DNA from 3 places in the Streptomyces sp. NPDC003036 genome. Region 1 is predicted to be linked to each of the others. Evidence: riboswitches for the same ligand, from Rfam matches in the RefSeq annotation. Region 1 holds a riboswitch; each other region holds the start of a gene.
What was found. A riboswitch is a leader RNA that binds a small molecule or an ion and turns the genes downstream of it on or off. The one in region 1 is predicted to bind thiamine pyrophosphate.
Positions count from the first base shown of each region.

Region 1 (6,406 bases):
TCAGGCCGAGGTCCTGATGAGTTTCATCGTTTCCGAGGAGCTCTGCTTCAGGATTCCGGTCGAGCTCGGGTACGAGACGAAGGATCCCTTCGCGGTCCGGATGACCTTCCACCTGCCCGGGGACGCCCCGGTGACCTGGGCGTTCGGACGCGAGCTGCTGCTCGACGGGATCAACGCACCGAGCGGCGAGGGAGACGTCCACATCACGCCGACCGGGCCGGAGGACCTGTCGGACGTCAGCATCCGCTTGCAGGTCGGCGCCGACCGGGCGCTCTTCCGCGCGAGCGCGCCACCGCTGGTGGCGTTCCTGGACCGCACCGACAAGCTGGTGCCCCTGGGGCAGGAGCTCACGCTCGGTGACTTCGAGCAGGACCTGGAGGATGCGCTCGGCCGGATCCTCGCCGAGGAGAACGCCGGCTGACCCTCCAGGGCCGGTCACCTCTTGCGCCGGCGGCCCCGGCCGCCCCGGCCCGTCGTGGCCGCCGCGGCGGCGGGCCCCGTCCCTCCGGCGGTGCCCGGCCGGTCGGCGGAGACGACGAGCGCGGCCAGCGCGGTGGTGACCGGCACCGAGGCGACCAGCCCGATCGAGCCGACCAGCGTCCGTACGATCTCCTGGGCCACGATCTCGCTGTTGGCGACCGTCCCCACGCTGCTCTGCGCGATGGAGAAGAGCAGCAGCAGCGGGAGCGCCGCGCCCGCGTACGCCAGCACCAGCGTGTTGACCACCGAGGCGATGTGGTCGCGGCCGATGCGGATACCGGCCCGGTACAGCGCCCGCGGGCCCATCGACGGGTCCGCCTGGTGCAGTTCCCACACGGCTGACGTCTGGGTCACCGTCACATCGTCGAGCACGCCCAGCGAACCGATGATCACGCCGGCCAGCAGAAGACCGGACATGTCGATGTTCGGGTAGAGCCCGTGGATCAGGCCGGTGTAGTCGTCGGTGTTGCCGGTGAGCGACGCCCAGCCGATGAAAGCGGAGCCCAGCAGGCCGATCAGCAGCAGTGAGATGAGCGTGCCCAGCACCGCCACCGATGTCCGCGCGGTCAGGCCGTGGCACAGGTAGAGCGCCATCAGCATGATCGCGCTCGACCCCACCACCGCGACGACCAGTGGGTTGGACCCCTGCAGGATCGCCGGGAGGATGAAGAGCGTCAGGACGAGGAAGCTCAAGGCGAGGGCGGTCAGCGCCATCAGACCGCGCATCCGGCCGACGGCCACCACCGCCAGCGCGAAGACGCCGGCGAGCAGCGCCACCGGGATCCTGCGGTCCACGTCCGTGACGGAGTACTGCAGATCGCGGGGGGCGTCGGGCGCGTACGCCACCACGACGCCCTGGCCTTCGTCCAGTTGGCGGGGCGAGTCCGGCTGGACCACCTCGACGAACGTGCGGCCCTTGTCCTCGCCCGTGGTGACCTCGACCGTCGCCTTCGCGCACTTGCCCTGCTGGGCGTTGACCGCCTCGCGCCCCTGGGGTGTCGTCGTGTCACCGGTCGGTGGGACCTGAGCGGCGTTCACGTCCTTGCAGTCCACCCGCTCGACGCGGACGACCGTGCCTTGCTCGGTCTGCCGGTCGAAGCCCACACCGGTGCGTTCGTGGGCCGGGGCGCCGCCTGGCCACAAGATGGCGAGACCGACGACGACCGCCGTGGCGAAGGGGATCAGTACGGCCGCGATGACCTTGCGCAGATGCCGGGAGACCGGCGCGGCAGGGCCGTGGCTGTGCGCATGGCCGTGCGCATGACCGAGTGCGTGCCGGTCCGGCTCAGGTGTCTCGTGCGAGGAAGTCACGGACCGATCATCGCAAGAACGTGGGGCCCCCTCTGTTCAGCGCGGCCGCAAGGACGCTAGCGTGGTGACACCTTTGCACACGCGGGAGCTCGGAGCACCGGGCTGAGAGGGCGCTGATCTCCGTACGAGACGTACGGGAAACGCTGCGTCGACCGCCGAACCTGTTACCGGGTAATGCCGGCGTAGGGAGTAGGTCACGATGACCGTTCAGGACGCACGCACGCCTGCCTCGAACCAGAACGACGAGGCCGGGAAGTCCATCGGATGGCACAAGGGGTACCTCGAGGGCTCGCGCCCCGACCTCCGTGTGCCGGTCCGCAAGGTGCACCTCACCAACGGCAAGGACGTGACGCTGTACGACACGTCAGGGCCGTACACCGATCCGAATGTCGAGACCGACGTACGCCGCGGCCTGCCACCGCTGCGGGAGAACTGGATCATCGGGCGCGGCGACACCGAGGAGTACGCCGGCCGCCCGGTGCGCCCCGAGGACGACGGGATCAAGCACACCTCGCCGCGCGGCGGGCTGCGCAACCTCGACGCCGTCTTCCCGGGCCGTCCGCGCCAGCCCCGCCGGGGCCGTGACGGACAGGCGGTGACGCAGCTCGCGTACGCCCGCCGTGGCGAGATCACGCCGGAGATGGAGTACGTCGCGATCCGCGAGAACGTATCCCCGGAGGTCGTCCGCGAGGAGATCGCGGCGGGCCGCGCGGTGCTGCCGGCGAACGTCAACCACCCGGAGATCGAGCCGATGATCATCGGCAAGCGGTTCCTGGTGAAGGTCAACGCCAACATCGGCAACTCCGCGGTCACCTCGTCCATCGAGGAGGAGGTGGAGAAGATGACCTGGGCCACCCGCTGGGGTGCCGACACGGTCATGGACCTCTCCACCGGCCGCAACATCCACACCACCCGCGAGTGGGTGCTGCGCAACTCGCCCGTCCCGATCGGCACCGTGCCGCTCTACCAGGCGCTGGAGAAGGTCGACGGCAGGGCCGAGGAACTGACCTGGGACATCTACAAGGACACGGTCATCGAGCAGGCCGAGCAGGGCGTCGACTACATGACCGTCCACGCCGGCGTGCTCCTGCGGTACGTGCCGCTGACGGCGCGCCGCAAGACCGGCATCGTCTCACGCGGCGGCTCCATCATGGCCGCGTGGTGCCTGGCGCACCACAAGGAGTCGTTCCTGTACGAGAACTTCGAGGAGCTCTGCGAGATCCTCGCCGCGTACGACGTGACGTTCTCGCTCGGTGACGGCCTGCGGCCCGGCTCGATCGCGGACGCCAACGACGAGGCGCAGTTCGCGGAGCTGCGGACGCTCGGCGAGCTGAACCAGATCGCCAAGCGGCACAACGTCCAGACGATGATCGAGGGCCCGGGCCATGTCCCGATGCACAAGATCAAGGAGAACATCGACCTCCAGCAGGAGATCTGCGAGGAGGCGCCGTTCTACACGCTCGGCCCGCTGACCACCGACGTGGCGCCCGCCTACGACCACATCACCTCGGGTATCGGCGCCGCGATGATCGCCTGGTGGGGCACCGCGATGCTCTGCTACGTCACGCCGAAGGAGCACCTCGGCCTTCCGAACCGGGACGACGTGAAGACCGGTGTCATCACGTACAAGATCGCCGCGCACGCGGCGGACCTGGCCAAGGGGCACCCGGGCGCGCAGGAGTGGGACGACGCGCTGTCGGACGCGCGGTTCGAGTTCCGGTGGGAGGACCAGTTCAACCTGGCCCTCGACCCGGACACGGCGCGGGAGTTCCACGACGAGACGCTGCCCGCCGAGCCGGCGAAGACCGCGCACTTCTGCTCGATGTGCGGTCCGAAGTTCTGCTCGATGAAGATCTCGCAGGACATCCGGCGGGAGCACGGCGGGGATCTCAAGCAGGACGAGATCGAGGCGGGGATGGCGGAGAAGTCGGCGGAGTTCGCCGCCGCCGGGAACCGGGTCTACCTGCCGCTGGCGGACTGACACCGCGGACCCGCTCACGCGGGTGCGAACGGATGTTTCACGTGAAACACACGCCCCGGTGCACCGGTCATTCCGACCGGTGCTCGGGGCCGCCGAAGTCCCGGCTCCCGAACTCCGGCCCGGCGAAGTCGGGGCTGGTGAAGTCCGGGCTGGTGAAGGCCGGCCGCGACGCCGAACCGCCCTCGCTCGGGCTGGAGAAGTCCGGCCCGCTGTAACCGACCTTCGGGATCCGCCCGAGCGGGCGCGGCGGGACGCCGGAGGTCGGGTCGGCGCTCGGGTCGGCCAGGGCGTCGCGCAGGAACGGCAAGATGCCCCGCTCCAGGAGGGCATGCCGCCATGCCTCTCGCGCCCGGCCGATCTCGTCCGGCAGTTCACCTCCGGGCTCCTGGGCGGACACCTGCGTCGAGCTGTTGCGCAGGGCCGTGACCAGCAGGCCGACGGCGGCGACCAGAATGCCGAGCGCCGTGACGCCGGCGAAGAACCACCCGGCGGTGAGCAGCGGCTTCGCGAACGACGGCGCCGGGTCGAGGGCCATGAGCAGATAGCCGACGAGCAGGAAGATGAGCGCGGCGGTGCCGGCGAGCACCGGTGCGAGCACGGTGACGACGACACCGAGCCCGGCGCCCGGGCCGTCCGCCGACTCGTCGTCGGAGCCGGACAGCAGGGAGTCGATGGCGGACAGGCGCGTGGGCGTACGCGACTCCTCGCGCACCTTCACGAAGTGGTCGTACTCGGCGGCGGCGGCCGCGGTGATGAGCGCCGTCGCGTTCAGGGCCATGGTGCGCAGCTGTTCGGCGTTCAGCCGCTGCCCGATCGCGGCGAGTTCCGGACGTTCGTGCGCGTTGCGCAGTGCCTCGTCGAGGAGGCGCTCGTACTCGGAGCGGTCCTCGGTCAGCAGGTGCGGAGCGCTGTTCATGTGCATCCCCCGATGCTCCGTAGGGCCGGTTTGCCCGCGTAGAACGGGCAGTTGGGCGGAAACGGAGGAGAGCCTGCTACGGATAACCCGATGGTAGAGCGGTTATGGCGGGGGGTGACAGAGGAATTCCGGAAAACGCTGGTCCGGCTCGGGACGAGTTATGGCTCAGTTGTACAAGGGGAGCTGAACGACCAGCAGCTTTCCGGCCATGGTCACCCCGCCGTCCATGGCGATCGCGAGCCCGTCCGCGTACACGTGCGGCCCCTCGACGGACGGGCCGCCGCCGTCCTCGCCGTCCTCGGAGCCGACTTCCCCGAGCAGGTACGGGATCGGGCTGTGGCCGTGGACGATGCGCTGTCCGCCGTAGGCCGCCAGCAGCTCGCGTACGGCCATGGGGCCGCCCTCGTCCCGGAAGGCGAAGCGCTTGGTGAGCTTGCGGAACAGGTCCCAGCACTCGTCGGCGTCGTTGCGGGTGAGGATCTCGTGGACGGTGTCGTTGACGTCCTCGATGGTGGAGCCGTACTCCAGGTAGGCGGTGGTGTCGGAGTGGAGCAGCAGGTGGCCGTCCTCCTCGACGATCGCGTCCAGCCGGGACATCCACTGGAGGTGGACGTCCTGGAGCCGGTCCATGTCGCTCTTCTGGCCGCCGTTGAGGAGCCAGGCGGCCTGGAAGGTGGCGGTGCCCGCGCCGGAGTTGACCGGGGTGTCGCCGAACCGCTTGGCGCCGATCAGCAGCAGCTCGTGGTTGCCCATCAGGGCCTTGCAGTAGCCGCCGGCAGCCGCGGCCTCGGCGGACAGCCGCATGACGAGGTCGATGACGCCGATGCCGTCGGGGCCCCGGTCGGTGAAGTCGCCGAGGAACCAGAGGCGGGCGTTGCCCGCGGACCAGTGCCCGTCGGCGTCGATGAGCCCCTGCTCGCGCAGCGCGGCGATCAGCTCGTCGAGGTACCCGTGGACGTCTCCGACCACGTACAGCGGGCCGGGGCCCGGGACGGGGGCGGGGGCCTGCTCGGGGAGGGGGGCCGGAGCCGGCGGCGGGGCGGTGGCGACCTGCACGGTGTCGCCTCGGTTGATCACCGGGAGGTCGCGCTCGGTGGGCGTGTACCCCTCCGGGAACTCCCCCTCCGGGAACGCGTTGCCGGGGTGCCCGGCGTGACCCTGCACCGGCACCTGCGCGTACGGCGGCACGCGGAAGTCACGCAACGTCGCCGTCCGCACCACGGGTCCTTGACCGGCCCCCTGAGTCATCGACCCCTCCACCACCGTCGCGACGCCCTACACCTGGCAGACCGGCCTGGTCGGGGCGGCCCGCGGTGTCGTCCGCCCATCATAGGAATGAGGCCCCAGCTGTGTGACGCACCAGGGGTGGTGAATCCGGGTCCACCCCTGAGCTACTGACTGTTTCGCCCCAATTGGGAAGATCTGCCCCTGGTCTTGGCGCGGGGCGGGTCCGCGTTCACTCCTGGGAGGGCGATCGGGGAGGGCTGACAGTCGTACGGGTGGAGCGCCGCTGGGACGACGTCCGCACGATCAGCTCGGTCGGTATGACCTGCTCGACCGGGCGGTCGGAGTCGATGCCCTCGATGGCGTCGATGAGGAGCTGGACGACCGCGGTGCCGATCCGGCGCGGCTTGAGGGAGAGCGTGGTGACGGGCGGCTCGGTGGCGGCGTACACGGTGGACTCGCTGCAGCACACCAGGAGCAGGTCGTCGGGGACG
Region 1 is NZ_JBEXNO010000001.1:171,114-177,519, forward strand. Features, by position in the region: gene ABZX67_RS00785 (SsgA family sporulation/cell division regulator) at 1-421, shown strand, start outside; gene ABZX67_RS00790 (YibE/F family protein) at 436-1,791, opposite strand; TPP riboswitch at 1,863-1,997, shown strand; gene thiC (phosphomethylpyrimidine synthase ThiC) at 1,991-3,772, shown strand; gene ABZX67_RS00800 (hypothetical protein) at 3,840-4,694, opposite strand; gene ABZX67_RS00805 (metallophosphoesterase) at 4,854-5,936, opposite strand; gene ABZX67_RS00810 (LacI family DNA-binding transcriptional regulator) at 6,145-6,406, opposite strand, start outside.

Region 2 (6,406 bases), on a different contig from region 1:
TCCAGGATGTCGAGCGCGGCCCGCGGGCGCAGTGCGCCGCGCTCGCGCAGCACGTCGCGGAGGGTGCAGCCCGCGACGTACTCCATGGCGAGGTACACGTAGGCCCCGTCGGCGCCCTGGTCGAAGACCCCCACCACATTCGGGTGCGAGAGCCGCGCCACGGACTTGGCCTCGCGGATGAAGCGCTCGACGAAGGTCGCGTCCGTCGCGAGGGCGGGGTGCATCACCTTGAGCGCGAGCACCCGGTCGAGCCGGGTGTCCAGGGCCCGGTACACCGTGGCCATGCCCCCGACGGCGATGCGCGCCTCGACTCGGTAGCGGCCGTCGAGCAGCTGGCCCACGAGCGGGTCGTGCAGGGTCGTATCCACCCGCCCGAGTCTACGAGCCCGCACCGACACCCCCGCCGCCCCGTACGGACCCCCGGCGCGACTGCAGCCGAGCTGTGACACCGCCGAGGGCCCGCGGGCCCGGCGGTGTCACACGCGCACGTCAGAACGCCGGCCGCTCCGGGTCCAGGACCGCGCGCCCCTCCAGCGGGGACGACGCCTCCGCGAAGTGCCGGCGCGGGATCCTCCCGGCGCGGTACGCGAGGCGGCCCGCCTCGACCGCGTGGCGCATCGCCTCGGCCATCAGCACCGGCTCCTGCGCCCGCGTCACCGCCGAGGCCAGCATCACCGCCGAGCAGCCGAGCTCCATGGCGAGCGCCGCGTCGGATGCCGTACCGGCGCCCGCGTCCAGGATCACCGGCACGCGCGCGTGCTCCACGATCAGCTGGAAGTTGTGCGGGTTGCGGATGCCGAGCCCCGAGCCGATCGGCGAGCCGAGCGGCATGATCGCCGCACAGCCGACGTCCTCCAGCTTGCGCGCGAGCACCGGGTCGTCGTTGGTGTACGGCAGGACCGTGAAGCCGTCGTCGACCAGCGTCTCGGCCGCGTCGAGCAGCTCGACGGGATCGGGCAGCAGCGTCCGCTCGTCGGCCACCACCTCCAGCTTGATCCAGTCCGTGCCGAGCGCCTCCCGCGCGAGTCGGGCCGTCAGGACCGCCTCGCCCGCGGTGAAGCAGCCCGCGGTGTTCGGCAGGACGCGGATGCCCAGCTTGTCGAGGACGGACAGGACCGAGCCCCGGACGGTCGGGTCGAGCCGGCGCATCGCCACGGTCGTCAGCTCGGTGCCGCTGGCGGCGAGGGCGCGTTCCAGTACGTCGAGGCTGGGCGCCCCGCCCGTACCCATGATCAGCCGGGAGTCGAAGGCGGTCCCGGCGATGGTGAGACGGTCGTCCGCCATGGTTCAGCCCCCCTGGACCGCGGTCAGGACCTCGACGCGGTCGCCGTCGCCGAGCAGCGTCCCGGCCCACTGGCTGCGCGGGACGACGGTCTCGTTGACGGCGGCGGCGACACCGGACGGCGCGGTGGTGAGGGTGGCGACCAGCGCGTCGAGCGTGGTCGGGGCGGCGAGCTCGCGGGCCTCGCCGTTCACGGAGACGTTCATGACACTCCAACCGGAGAGACGGAAGAGACGGAAGAGGGGGCGGAAGAGGCAGAGGAGGGGGCCGCGGAGAAGCGGTCCGGGGCGAACGGACGCGCCTGCTCCGGCAGCTCACCGCTCACCAGCACCTCGGCCATCACGTCCCCGGTGACCGGCGTCAGCAGCACCCCGTTGCGGTAGTGCCCGGTCGCCAGGTGCAGCCCCGGCAGGGCGCTCGGGCCCAGCAGCGGCGCGTTGTCGGGCGAGCCCGGGCGCAGCCCCGCGCGGGTCTCGGTCAGCGGCAGCTCGGTGATCCCCGGCACCAGCTCGTGCGCGTCGCGCAGCAGCTCGTAGACCCCGCCCGCGGTGACCGTGGTGTCCCAGCCGAGCTCCTCGCTCGTGGCGCCGACGACCAGCTCGCCGTTCTCACGCGGCACGAGGTAGACATGGCTGCCGCGTACCACCGCCCGCACCGTCCGGGAGAGGAACGGCGCGTACGCGCGCGGCACCGTCAGACGCAGCACCTGCCCCTTGACGGGCCGTACCGGCGGAAGCACATCGTCCGGTACGCCGCCGAGCCGGCCGCTGAGGCTCCCCGCGGCCAGCACCACCTGATCGGCGGCGAGTTCCGTGCCGTCCTTCAAGACCGCCCCGGCGGCCCGCTCCCGCACCACCGTCAGCCGGTCCGCCCAGCCGCGGTGGAAGACCACCCCGGCCCGCTCGCACGCGGCGACCAGGGCCGCCGCGAGCCGCCGCGGATCGACCTGGTGGTCGCCGTCCACCCGCAGCCCGCCGCGTACGCCGGGCGCCAGCATGGGCTCCAGACGGCGGCACTCGCGGCCGTTGAGCCACTCGGAGTCCAGGCCGCAGCGGCTCTGCAGCGCGTGCAGCTCACGCAGATGGGCGCGGTCGTCGGCGTCCAGCGCGACGGCCAGCGTGCCGCACGCGCGGTAGCCGACGTCGAGGCCGCCCGACGCGTCCCGGAGCTCGGCGACGAAGTCCGGGTAGCGGCGCGCCGACGCGAGGTTGAGGGCGAGGAGCGTCTCCTCGCCGTAGTGGAGCTCGGTGACCGCGGCGAGCATGCCCGCCGCGACCTGGGCGGCCCCGCCGCCCGGCTCGGGGTCGACGACGGCGGTGCGCAGCCCCCGCCGCGCCGCCCGCCAGGCCGTGACCAGGCCGATGATCCCGCCCCCGATGACGAGGACATCCGAGACAGCCGAGCCTGTACGTGTCGATCCCGTACGTGTCGATCCACGTGGATGCATGGGCGTCCAGCCCCTCCCTTCGCCGGCATGACCCGGATCAGGTTCGTACGGTCGGAGGCCGTCCAGCCTCCCTCTCAGCCCGGTGCGTCCGGGCTCCCGCGAGTGCTCTACGGCGGCCAGCCTAACCCGACCGCTCAACGGGCAGTAAGGGTGTCTTCACTCTGGCCCGACATCGCGTCACCTACGTATGGTGATCGCGTGAGCGAGCGGATGCATACAGAGATGCATACAGAGCGGCCCGCGGCCGAGCGGCGCGTCGTCATCGTCGGAGCCGGAATAGCCGGTGTACAGACCGCCGTGGCCCTGCGCGAACAGGGCTTCACGGGGCCGGTGCTGCTGATCGGCGCCGAGCCGCACCAGCCGTACGACCGCCCGCCGCTGTCCAAGGCGGTCCTGCTCGGCACGGCGGAGGGCTCCGCCTTCGAGGTCGACTTCGAAGCCCTCTCCATCGACCTGCGCCTGGGCCTGTCCGTGACCGGCGTACGCCCCCTCGCGCACGAGATCGACACGGAGGAGGGACCCGTTCCCTACGACGTGCTGGTCATCGCGACCGGCGCCGTGCCCCTGGCGCTGCCCGGCTCCGAGGGCGTCCCCGGCGTCCATCTGCTGCGCACCCTCGACGACGCCGAGCGGCTGCGCCCCGTCCTCGCCGCGCAGCACGACATCGTGGTCGTCGGCGCCGGCTGGATCGGTGCCGAGTTCACCACGGCCGCCCTCGAGGCGGGCTGCGCGGTGACGGTCGTGGAGGCCGCGGAACGGCCGCTGGCGGGCGCCCTGCCGGCCGAGGTCGCCGCTCCGATGGCCGACTGGTACGAGGAGGCCGGCGCCAAACTCCTGACCGACGCGCGCGTGGGGCACGTCGAACCGGGCGAGGTGGCCCTGGAGGACGGCCGGATCCTGCCCGCCGGGGCGGTGGTCGTCGGCATCGGCGCCCGGCCCGCCACCGACTGGCTGACCGGCTCCGGCATCGCCCTCGGCACCGCCGGCGCCGTCCTCGCGGACGACCACCTGCGCACCTCCGTGCCCGATGTGTACGCCGTCGGCGACTGCGCCTCCTTCCCCTCCGCCCGCTACGGCGAGCGGCTGCTGGTCCACCACTGGGACAACGCCCTCCAGGGGCCGCGCACGGTCGCGGCCGGGATCGTGGGCGAGGCGCCGCACCCGTACGACCCGGTGCCGTACTTCTGGTCCGAGCAGTTCGGCCGCTTCGTGCAGTACGCGGGCCACCACGGGGCCGCTGACGCGATGGTGTGGCGCGGCGATCCGGCCGGTGCCTCCTGGTCCGTCGCGTGGCTGCGGGAGAACGTCCTGGTCGCCCTGCTGGCGGTCGGCCGCCCCCGGGACCTGGCGCAGGGCCGCAAGCTGATCGAAGCGGGCACACCGCTCGACGCGGAACAGGTCGCCGACCCGTCCGTACCCCTGAAGGCCGCGGCTCTGGCGTAGGACGTGTCTCGCTGTTTCCGTGGCTCCGTGGCGCTTGCGACGCGCCCTCGGCCCAGCCCGGGTACCGCGTGTCAGTCCGGGATGGCACGCTTGTCCCGTGACCGAGATTGACGCAAAGATCGATGCTCTCGTCCCCGCCTGGCTCCACCTGCCCGACATCGCGGAAATGCTGGATGTCGAGGTGACGCGCGTGCGGCAGCTGGTCAAGGAGGGCCAGCTGATCGCCGTGCGCCGCGGTGAGAACCGGACGCTGCAGGTCCCTGCCGCCTTCATCAAGGACGGCAAGGTCCTCAAGGGCCTCTCCGGGACCCTGACGCTGCTGCGGGACGACGGCTTCACCGACGAAGAGATGCTGGAGTGGCTCTTCACCCCCGACCCGTCCCTGCCGGGCACGCCCGCGCAGGCGCTCAGCGAGAATCGCGGCACGGAGGTGAAGCGCCGAGCCCAGGCGCTCGCCGTCTGACGAACCGAACGAACACCGACACCAGGTGGTGTACGGGCCGGCCCGCGCTCGCGCGCGGCCGGTCCGTACACCACCGCACCAACGGGGGGAACCTCTGATGGCCACCGCACGCGCGCTCCTGTCCGACGCCCGGCTGTACCTGTGCACGGACGCCCGGAAGCGCCAGGGGGACCTGCCCGAGTTCCTCGACGCCGTGCTCGCCTCCGGTGTGGACATCGTCCAGCTGCGCGACAAGGGCATGGAGGCCGGCGAGGAGCTGGAGCACCTGGAGGTGTTCGCGGACGCCTGCCGCCGCCACGGCAAGCTGCTCGCGGTGAACGACCGGGCCGACGTGGCGCACGCCATCGGCTCCGACGTGCTGCACCTGGGCCAGGGCGACCTGCCGGTCCCGGCCGCGCGAGCGATCCTCGGTGGCGAGGTGCTGATAGGCCGCTCCACGCACGGCGAGGCGGAGGTCGACGCGGCGGTCGCCGAGCCCGGCGTCGACTACTTCTGCACCGGGCCGTGCTGGCCGACGCCCACCAAGCCCGGGCGGTACGCGCCGGGGCTGGACCTCGTCCGGTACGCCGCGTCGCTGGACCAGCGGCGGCCCTGGTTCGCGATCGGGGGCATCGACGCGGACAACCTGGACCAGGTCCTGGACGCCGGTGCGCGCAGGATCGTCGTCGTACGGGCGATCACCGAGGCCGACGACCCGGCGGCCGCGGTGGCGTCGCTGGCCAAGCGGGTGCGCGAGCGGGCCGCCTGAGCCGGTCGTCCGAGCAGACCGTCCGAGCGGAGACCGCCGAGGGGTCGTCCGAGGGGGCGTGGGCCCCGATGTGTCCGATGGGTGGACAACAACCCGGCAAAACGGACGAATTCACCTGCTCCGGTTGGGTGACGGACCCGCCGTCGTTAACCTGCCCGTATGGCCCTTGGCACACCCTCAACCAGGACAGATCGCGCCCACACCGTGCGCGATCTGCTCGCGACCGGCAAGACGACGTACTCCTTCGAGTTCTGGGCGCCCAAGACCGAGAAGGGCGAGCGGAACCTCTGGAACGCGCTGCGCCGGGTCGAGGCGGTGGCGCCGAGCTTCGTCTCCGTGACCTACGGAGCCGGCGGCTCCACCCGTGCCGGGACCGTCAAGGCCACCGAGCAGATCGCCGCCGACACCACCCTCACGCCCGTCGCGCACCTCACCGCGGTCGACCACACCATCGCCGAGCTGCGCAACATGATCGGCCAGTACGCCGACGCCGACATCCGCAACATCCTCGCCGTCCGGGGCGACCCGCCCGGCGACCCGATGGGCGAGTGGGTCCCGCACCCGCAGGGCGTCAGGTACGCCGCCGACCTCGTCCGGCTGATCAAGGAGTCCGGCGACTTCTGCGTGGGCGTCGCCGCCTTCCCGGAGATGCACCCCCGCTCCACCGACTGGGACACGGACATCCGCCACTTCGTGGACAAGTGCCGGGCGGGCGCCGACTACGCCATCACCCAGATGTTCTTCGACCCGGAGGACTACCTGCGGCTCCGCGACCGGGTCACGGCCAAGGGCTGCGAGACGCCGATCATCCCGGAGATCATGCCGGTGACGAACGTCAAGCAGATCGAGCGATTCGCCCGGCTGAGCAATGCGCACTTCCCGCCCGCCCTGAAAGAGCGCATCCTCGCCGTCAAGGACGATCCGGCCGCTGTACGCTCCATTGGCATCGAGTTCGCAACGGAGTTCGGCGCTCGTCTGCTGTCCGAGGGCGTCCCCGGGCTGCACTTCATCACGCTGAACAAC
Region 2 is NZ_JBEXNO010000057.1:8,713-15,118, reverse strand. Features, by position in the region: gene pknB (Stk1 family PASTA domain-containing Ser/Thr kinase) at 1-368, opposite strand, end outside; gene ABZX67_RS30420 (thiazole synthase) at 490-1,284, opposite strand; gene thiS (sulfur carrier protein ThiS) at 1,288-1,488, opposite strand; gene thiO (glycine oxidase ThiO) at 1,485-2,729, opposite strand; TPP riboswitch at 2,727-2,839, opposite strand; gene ABZX67_RS30405 (FAD-dependent oxidoreductase) at 2,952-4,172, shown strand; gene ABZX67_RS30400 (Rv2175c family DNA-binding protein) at 4,270-4,635, shown strand; gene thiE (thiamine phosphate synthase) at 4,733-5,383, shown strand; gene metF (methylenetetrahydrofolate reductase [NAD(P)H]) at 5,543-6,406, shown strand, end outside.
Region 2: it holds a riboswitch for thiamine pyrophosphate, as region 1 does, so the genes downstream of both, thiO (glycine oxidase ThiO) here and thiC (phosphomethylpyrimidine synthase ThiC) in region 1, are expected to answer to the same signal.

Region 3 (6,406 bases), on a different contig from region 1:
CTCGCCGGCGACCGTCGCCGCCACCACGTTGTCGAAGCCCAGGAAGCGGGCGACGAACTCGGAGGCCGGGCGGCGCCACACCTCCAGCGGCGTACCGCTCTGCTCGACGCGCCCGTCGCGCATCACCACGACCCGGTCGGCGAGCGCGAACGCCTCGCCCTGGTCGTGCGTGACGGCGAGCACCGTCGTCCCGAGCCGCCCGAACAGGTGCCGCAGCTCCACCACGAGCCGCTCCCGCAGCCCCCGGTCCAGCTGCCCCAGCGGCTCGTCGAGCATGAGCAGCCGCGGGCTGGGCGCCAGCGCCCGGGCGAGGGCCACGCGCTGCTGCTCGCCGCCGGAGAGGGCGGCCACCGCCCGGCGCTCGGCGCCCGGCAGGCCCACCAGCTCCAGCAGCTCGGTCACGCGCGCGGCCTGTTCCGGCTTGGCGGCGCCGCGCATGCGCAGCCCGAAGGCGACGTTTCCGGCGACGTCCCGCTGCGGGAAGAGCTGGTGGTCCTGGAACATCAGCCCGACGCCGCGCCGGTGGACCGGCACGCCCGCCTGGTCCGCGCCGTTTAGCAGCACCCGGCCGCCGTCCACGGGCTGGAGCCCGGCGACGACCCGCAGCAGGGTCGACTTGCCGCTGCCGCTCGGGCCGAGCACGCACACGATCTCGTGGTCGGCGACCGCCAGGTCCACCGCGTCGAGGGCGGAGCGGGCCCCGAAGCGTACGGTCACGCCGTCAAGGCGCAGCATGGTCAGAACTCCCCGGAGCGGTTGACACGGATACGTTCGAGCAGCAGCAGCGCCACGGCGCACACCACCATCAGGATCGTCGACAGGGCCATGGCCTGTCCGTAGGTGAGCTCCCCGGGCCGGCCGAGGAGCCGGGCGACGGCCACCGGCAGCGTCGGGTTGTCGGGCCGCGCGATGAAGACGGTCGCGCCGAACTCGCCCAGCGACACCGCGAACGCGAACCCGGCCGCCACCAGCAGCGCCCGACGCACCAGCGGCAGGTCCACCTCGCGCCACACGCGCCACGGCGACGCCCCGAGCACGGCCGCCGCCTCCCGCAGCCGCTCGTCCACGGCCCGCAGCACCGGCAGCATGGTCCGTACGACGAAGGGCACGCCGACGAGGGCCTGGGCCAGCGGCACCAGGATCCACGACGAGCGCAGGTCGAGCGGCGGCTCGTCCAGCGTGATGAGGAAGCCGAAGCCGACGGTGACGGCGGACACGCCGAGCGGCAGCATCAGCAGCGCGTCGAAGCCGCGCACCAGCCGGCCGGCCCGCCGGGTGAGCGCCGCGGCCGCGAGCCCCCCGACGGTCAGCGCGATCGCGGTGGCGGCGAGCGCGTACTCCAGCGAGTTCCCGATCGCCTCGACCGGCGGCACGAGGAAGGTCCCGCCGCCCGCGTCGGCGTCCCCGAGCGTCCGGTAGTAACCGAGCCCCCCGTCGAAGGAACGCTGCACGAGCACGGCGAGCGGCAGTACGAGCAGCAGCACGATCGTCACGAGGACGGTGCCCAGCAGCGCCCACTGCCCGGCACCGCGCGGCCTCCGCGCGGTCATGGCGGCGTCCACCAGCTTCAGCGCGGTCTCCCGCCTGCGTACCGTCCGGGCGTGCACGGCGAGGACGGCGCCGACGGCCGCGAACTGCACCAGCGTGAGCACGGCCGCCGTCTCCAGGTCGAGCAGCTGCGCGGTCTGGCGGTAGATCTCCGCCTCCAGCGTGGCGTACGCGGGCCCGCCGAGGATCTGTACGACGCCGAAGGAGGTGTACGTGAAGAGGAAGACCATCAGGGCGGCGGCGGCCACCGCGGGCGCGAGCGCGGGCAGGGTCACCCGCCGCCACGCCCCGAAACGGGAGGCGCCGAGCACCCGCGCGGCCTCCTCCTGGCGCGGGTCGAGCTGCGCCCACAGGCCGCCGACCGTACGGACGACGACGGCGTAGTTGAAGAAGACGTGCGCCAGCAGGATCGCCCACACGGTGGTGTCCAGCCGCACGCCCCACAGCTCGTCCAGGAGCCCTCCCCGCCCGACGAGCGCGAGGAACGCCGTGCCGACGACGACGGTCGGCAGCACGAACGGCACGGTGACGACCGCCCGCAGCACCCCCTTGCCGCGGAAGTCGAAGCGGGCGAAGACGTACGCGCCGGGCAGCGCGACCAGCAACGTCAGCGCGGTGGAGGCGAGCGCCTGCCAGGTGGTGAACCAGAGCACGTCCAGGATGTCCGGGCGGCCCAGCACCTCGCCGAGCCGCCCGAACCGCCAGGCGCCGTCCTCCGCCCGCAGGCCCCGGCCGACGATCGCGGCGACGGGGTAGGCGAAGAAGAGGGCGAAGAACGCCACAGGCAGGACCATGAGCCCCGCCCGCAGCGCGCCGCGCTTGAGGGGGTCGCGGGAGGCGCCTACTTCAGGACGAGCGAGGACCACGACCGGATCCACCCGTCACGCTTCTCGGCGATCTTCTCGGGGGCGACGGTGTGCGGCTTGTCCACCGTCACGCCGTGCTGGGAGAAGAGCTCCGGCAGCGCCGCGTCCTTGGCGACCGGGTTCACGAACATCTGGAGCGGCATGTCGTCCTGGAACTTCTTGCCGATCATGAAGTCGATCAGGGCCTTGCCGCCCTCCGGGTTCTTCGCCCCCGTCAGCAGGCCGGCGAACTCGATCTGGCGGAAGCAGGTGCCGGTGGAGACCCCGGTCGGCGCCTCGGCCGGCTGCGGGTCGGCGTAGAGCACCTCGACCGGCGGGCTGGAGGCGTACGAGACGACGAGCGGCCGGTCGCCCTTGGCCTGCTTGCCGCCGGCCGAGCCGGAGAACTCCTGGTTGTAGGCGAGCTCCCAGCTGTCGACGACCTTGACGCCGTTGGCCTTCAGCTTCTTCCAGTAGTCCTGCCAGCCCTCATCGCCGTACTGGGCGGCCGTGCCGAGCAGGAAGCCGAGGCCGGGCGAGGAGCGCTCCGGGTTCTCGACCACGAGGAGGTCCTTGTACTGCGGCTTGGCGAGGTCGTCGAAGGTCTGCGGCGGCGCGAGCTTCTTGTCCGCGAAGTACTTCTTGTCGTAGTTGACGCAGATGTCGCCGGTGTCGACGGGCGTGACGCGGTGCTTGTCCTTGTCGAGCTGTACGTCGGCGGGGACCCGGTCCAGGCCCTTGGCCTCGTACGGCTCGAAGAGGCCGTTGTCGAGGGCGCGCGAGAGCAGGGTGTTGTCGACGCCGAAGAAGACGTCCCCCTGCGGGGCGCCCTTGGTGAGGATCGCCTTGTTGACGGCCTCGCCGGCGTCGCCGCTCTTCAGCACCTTGACGGTGTAGCCGGTCTCCTTGGTGAACTCCTTCAGGACCTCCTTGGAGGCGTTGAAGGAGTCGTGGCTGACGAGCGTCACGGTCTTCGACTTCGTACCGCCGCCGTCGGACGCCTTGTCCGAGCCGCCGTCGCCGCAGGCGGTGAGCGTCGTGACGCCCAGCGCGGCGGCGAGGGCGCCGACCGTGATCTTCTTGGTGGTGCTCACTGAGATTCCTCCTGGGGGTGTCCAGGAAGAGACGCGGCCCCGCCCACCCCTCGAAGGGATGGGCAGGGCGCAACAGCTCGAGTAACGACCGAACTTCCTACCCAGAATGACCTGGGCGAGGTTCAGAGGGTCTGCAGCCTGACGGTGCTGCACTCTCAGCGCTGTGGCGCTCCCCTGTCGGAATATGCAGATGTGTTCGAGCTCAGAGTACAAGCTCAGCGTTCGGCGGCCGCGAGCTGTCCACAGGCGCCGTCGATCTCCTGCCCGCGGGTGTCACGGACGGTGACCGGTACGCCGTGGGCGGCGATCGCCTCGACGAACGCCTTCTCGTCCTCGGGGCGCGAGGCGGTCCACTTCGAGCCGGGGGTCGGGTTCAGCGGGATGAGGTTGACGTGGACGCGCTTGCCCTTGAGGAGGCGACCCAGCAGGTCGCCGCGCCAGGCCTGGTCGTTGATGTCGCGGATGAGGGCGTACTCGATGGACACGCGGCGGCCGGACTTCTCGGCGTACTCCCAGGCGGCGTCCAGCACCTCCCGGACCTTCCAGCGGGTGTTGACGGGGACCAGCGTGTCGCGCAGCTCGTCGTCGGGGGCGTGCAGCGAGACGGCGAGGCGGCACTTGAAGCCCTCGTCGGCGAAGCGCAGCATCGCGGGCACGAGGCCGACGGTCGAGACGGTGATGCCGCGCTGCGACAGGCCGAGGCCGTCGGGCTCGGGGTCGGTCAGCCGCCGGATGGCGCCCACGACCCGCTTGTAGTTGGCGAGCGGCTCGCCCATGCCCATGAAGACGATGTTGGAGAGGCGGGCGGGGCCTCCCGGCACCTCACCGTCCCTGAGCGCCCGCATGCCGTCGACGATCTGGTGCACGATCTCGGCGGTCGACAGGTTCCGGTCGAGGCCGGCCTGGCCGGTGGCGCAGAAGGGGCAGTTCATGCCGCAGCCCGCCTGCGACGAGATGCACATCGTCACGCGGTCCGGGTAGCGCATGAGGACCGATTCGACGAGCGTGCCGTCGTGCAGCCGCCACAGGGTCTTGCGGGTGGTGTCGTCGTCGCACGAGATGTGCCGTACGACGCTCATGAGGTCCGGCAGCAGCTCGGCGGCGAGCTTCTCGCGCGAGGCGGCCGGGATGTCGGTCCACTCGGCGGGGTCGTGCGCGTACCGCGCGAAGTAGTGCTGGGAGAGCTGCTTGGCGCGGAACGGCTTCTCGCCGATCGCGGCCACCGCTTCCTTGCGCTCGGCGGGCGTGAGGTCGGCGAGGTGCCGCGGCGGCTTCACGGCTCCGCGGGGCGCGACGAAGGTGAGCTCTCCCGGGGCGGGGCGTGGCATGACCTGGTACTCCTCAGTAAAGACGAGGCCGCGGGAGCTGAGCCGGGGGACCTCACCGGATGATCCCCGCGTGACGCCGCGGGGCCGAAAGGGCCCGCCGCCTCGATGCGACGAGCCCTTCCAGGGTAACCGGACGGCGGTTCGGCCTGTTCCTGTCAGCCGGCGCCGACGAACAGCACCAGCAGCAGCCACACCACCGGCGCCGTCGGCAGCAGCGAGTCCAGCCGGTCCATGATTCCGCCGTGACCCGGGAGCAGGGTGCCCATGTCCTTGATGCCCAGGTCCCGCTTGATCATCGACTCGCCGAGGTCGCCGAGCGTGGCGCTCACCGCGACCGCGAGGCCCAGCAGCAGGCCCTGCCACCAGGTGCCGCCATCGATGGCGAACTCCATGCACAGGGCGCCCGCCGCCATGGCGAACGCCACCGCGCCGACCAGGCCCTCGCGCGTCTTGCCGGGGCTGATGCGCGGCGCGAGCTTCCGCTTGCCGAAGCGCCAGCCGACCGCGTACGCGCCGGTGTCGCTGACCACGGTGAGCAGCAGGAAGGTGAGCACCCGCCACGAACCGTCGTCGGCGGTGAGCATCAGCGCCACGAAGGTCGCCAGGAACGGCACGTAGAAGGCGGCGAAGAGGCCGGCCGTGACGTCCTTGAGGTAGCCCTCGGGCGGTTCCGTCATCCGCCACACGAGCACGGCGAGCGCGGTGAGCGCCATCGCCACCCACGCGCCCTCGGCGCCGCGTACGTATCCGGCGACGACCATCGCCACACCGCCCAGGGCGAGCGGCACGAGCGGGGCCTTGATGGACTTGCGCTCCTGAAGGCGCGAGGTCAGCTCCCACAGCCCCACCACGACGGCGACCGCGATGACGCCGACGAACACGTCCTTGAGGATGAAGAGCGACGCGATGATGACCGCGCCGAGGCCGACGCCGACCCCTATGGCGGCCCTCAGGTCGCGCCCGGCCCGCTTCTTCTGCTGGGGCTGGTGGGGCGGACCCGGCTGCTCCGGAGGCTGCGTCGCTCCCGACGGCGGCGTGGGCATGGGCTCCTGCGGCATCTCGTCACGGAACAGGGGACCGCTCAGCCGAGCGGTCCCCCGGTCACGGTGGTCGTCGTCCTGGTCTCCGCCGACGTGTCCTCCGGCGTGTCCGCCAGGGGGAACATCGGCGGGTACGACGGGCATGGGGCGCGTCCGGCCCGCTCCATGCCCCTCATATGCGGGGCCCGCCGGGGCCTCCGGGGCGTGTGCCCCCGGAGCGTACCCCTGGTCGGGCGGACCCCAGTGGCCGCCTTTCGGCGGGGTCCCCCAGGAAGAGTCGTTCATCAGACCTCGAGCAGCTCGGCTTCCTTGTGCTTGAGCAGCTCGTCCACCTGCGCGACGTACTTGTGGGTGAGGTCCTCGAGGTCCTTCTCGGCGCGACGGCCCTCGTCCTCGCCGATGTCGCCGTCCTTGACCGCCTTGTCGAAGGCGTCCTTGGCCTTGCGGCGCACCGAGCGGATCGACACCTTCGAGTCCTCGGCCTTGGTCTTGGCGACCTTGATGTACTCGCGGCGGCGGTCCTCGGTGAGCTCGGGGAACACCACCCGGAT
Region 3 is NZ_JBEXNO010000008.1:115,359-121,764, forward strand. Features, by position in the region: gene ABZX67_RS08390 (ABC transporter ATP-binding protein) at 1-735, opposite strand, end outside; gene ABZX67_RS08395 (iron ABC transporter permease) at 738-2,342, opposite strand; gene ABZX67_RS08400 (thiamine ABC transporter substrate-binding protein) at 2,390-3,487, opposite strand; TPP riboswitch at 3,564-3,673, opposite strand; gene rlmN (23S rRNA (adenine(2503)-C(2))-methyltransferase RlmN) at 3,703-4,815, opposite strand; gene ABZX67_RS08410 (phosphatidate cytidylyltransferase) at 4,971-6,140, opposite strand; gene frr (ribosome recycling factor) at 6,140-6,406, opposite strand, start outside.
Region 3: it holds a riboswitch for thiamine pyrophosphate, as region 1 does, so the genes downstream of both, ABZX67_RS08400 (thiamine ABC transporter substrate-binding protein) here and thiC (phosphomethylpyrimidine synthase ThiC) in region 1, are expected to answer to the same signal.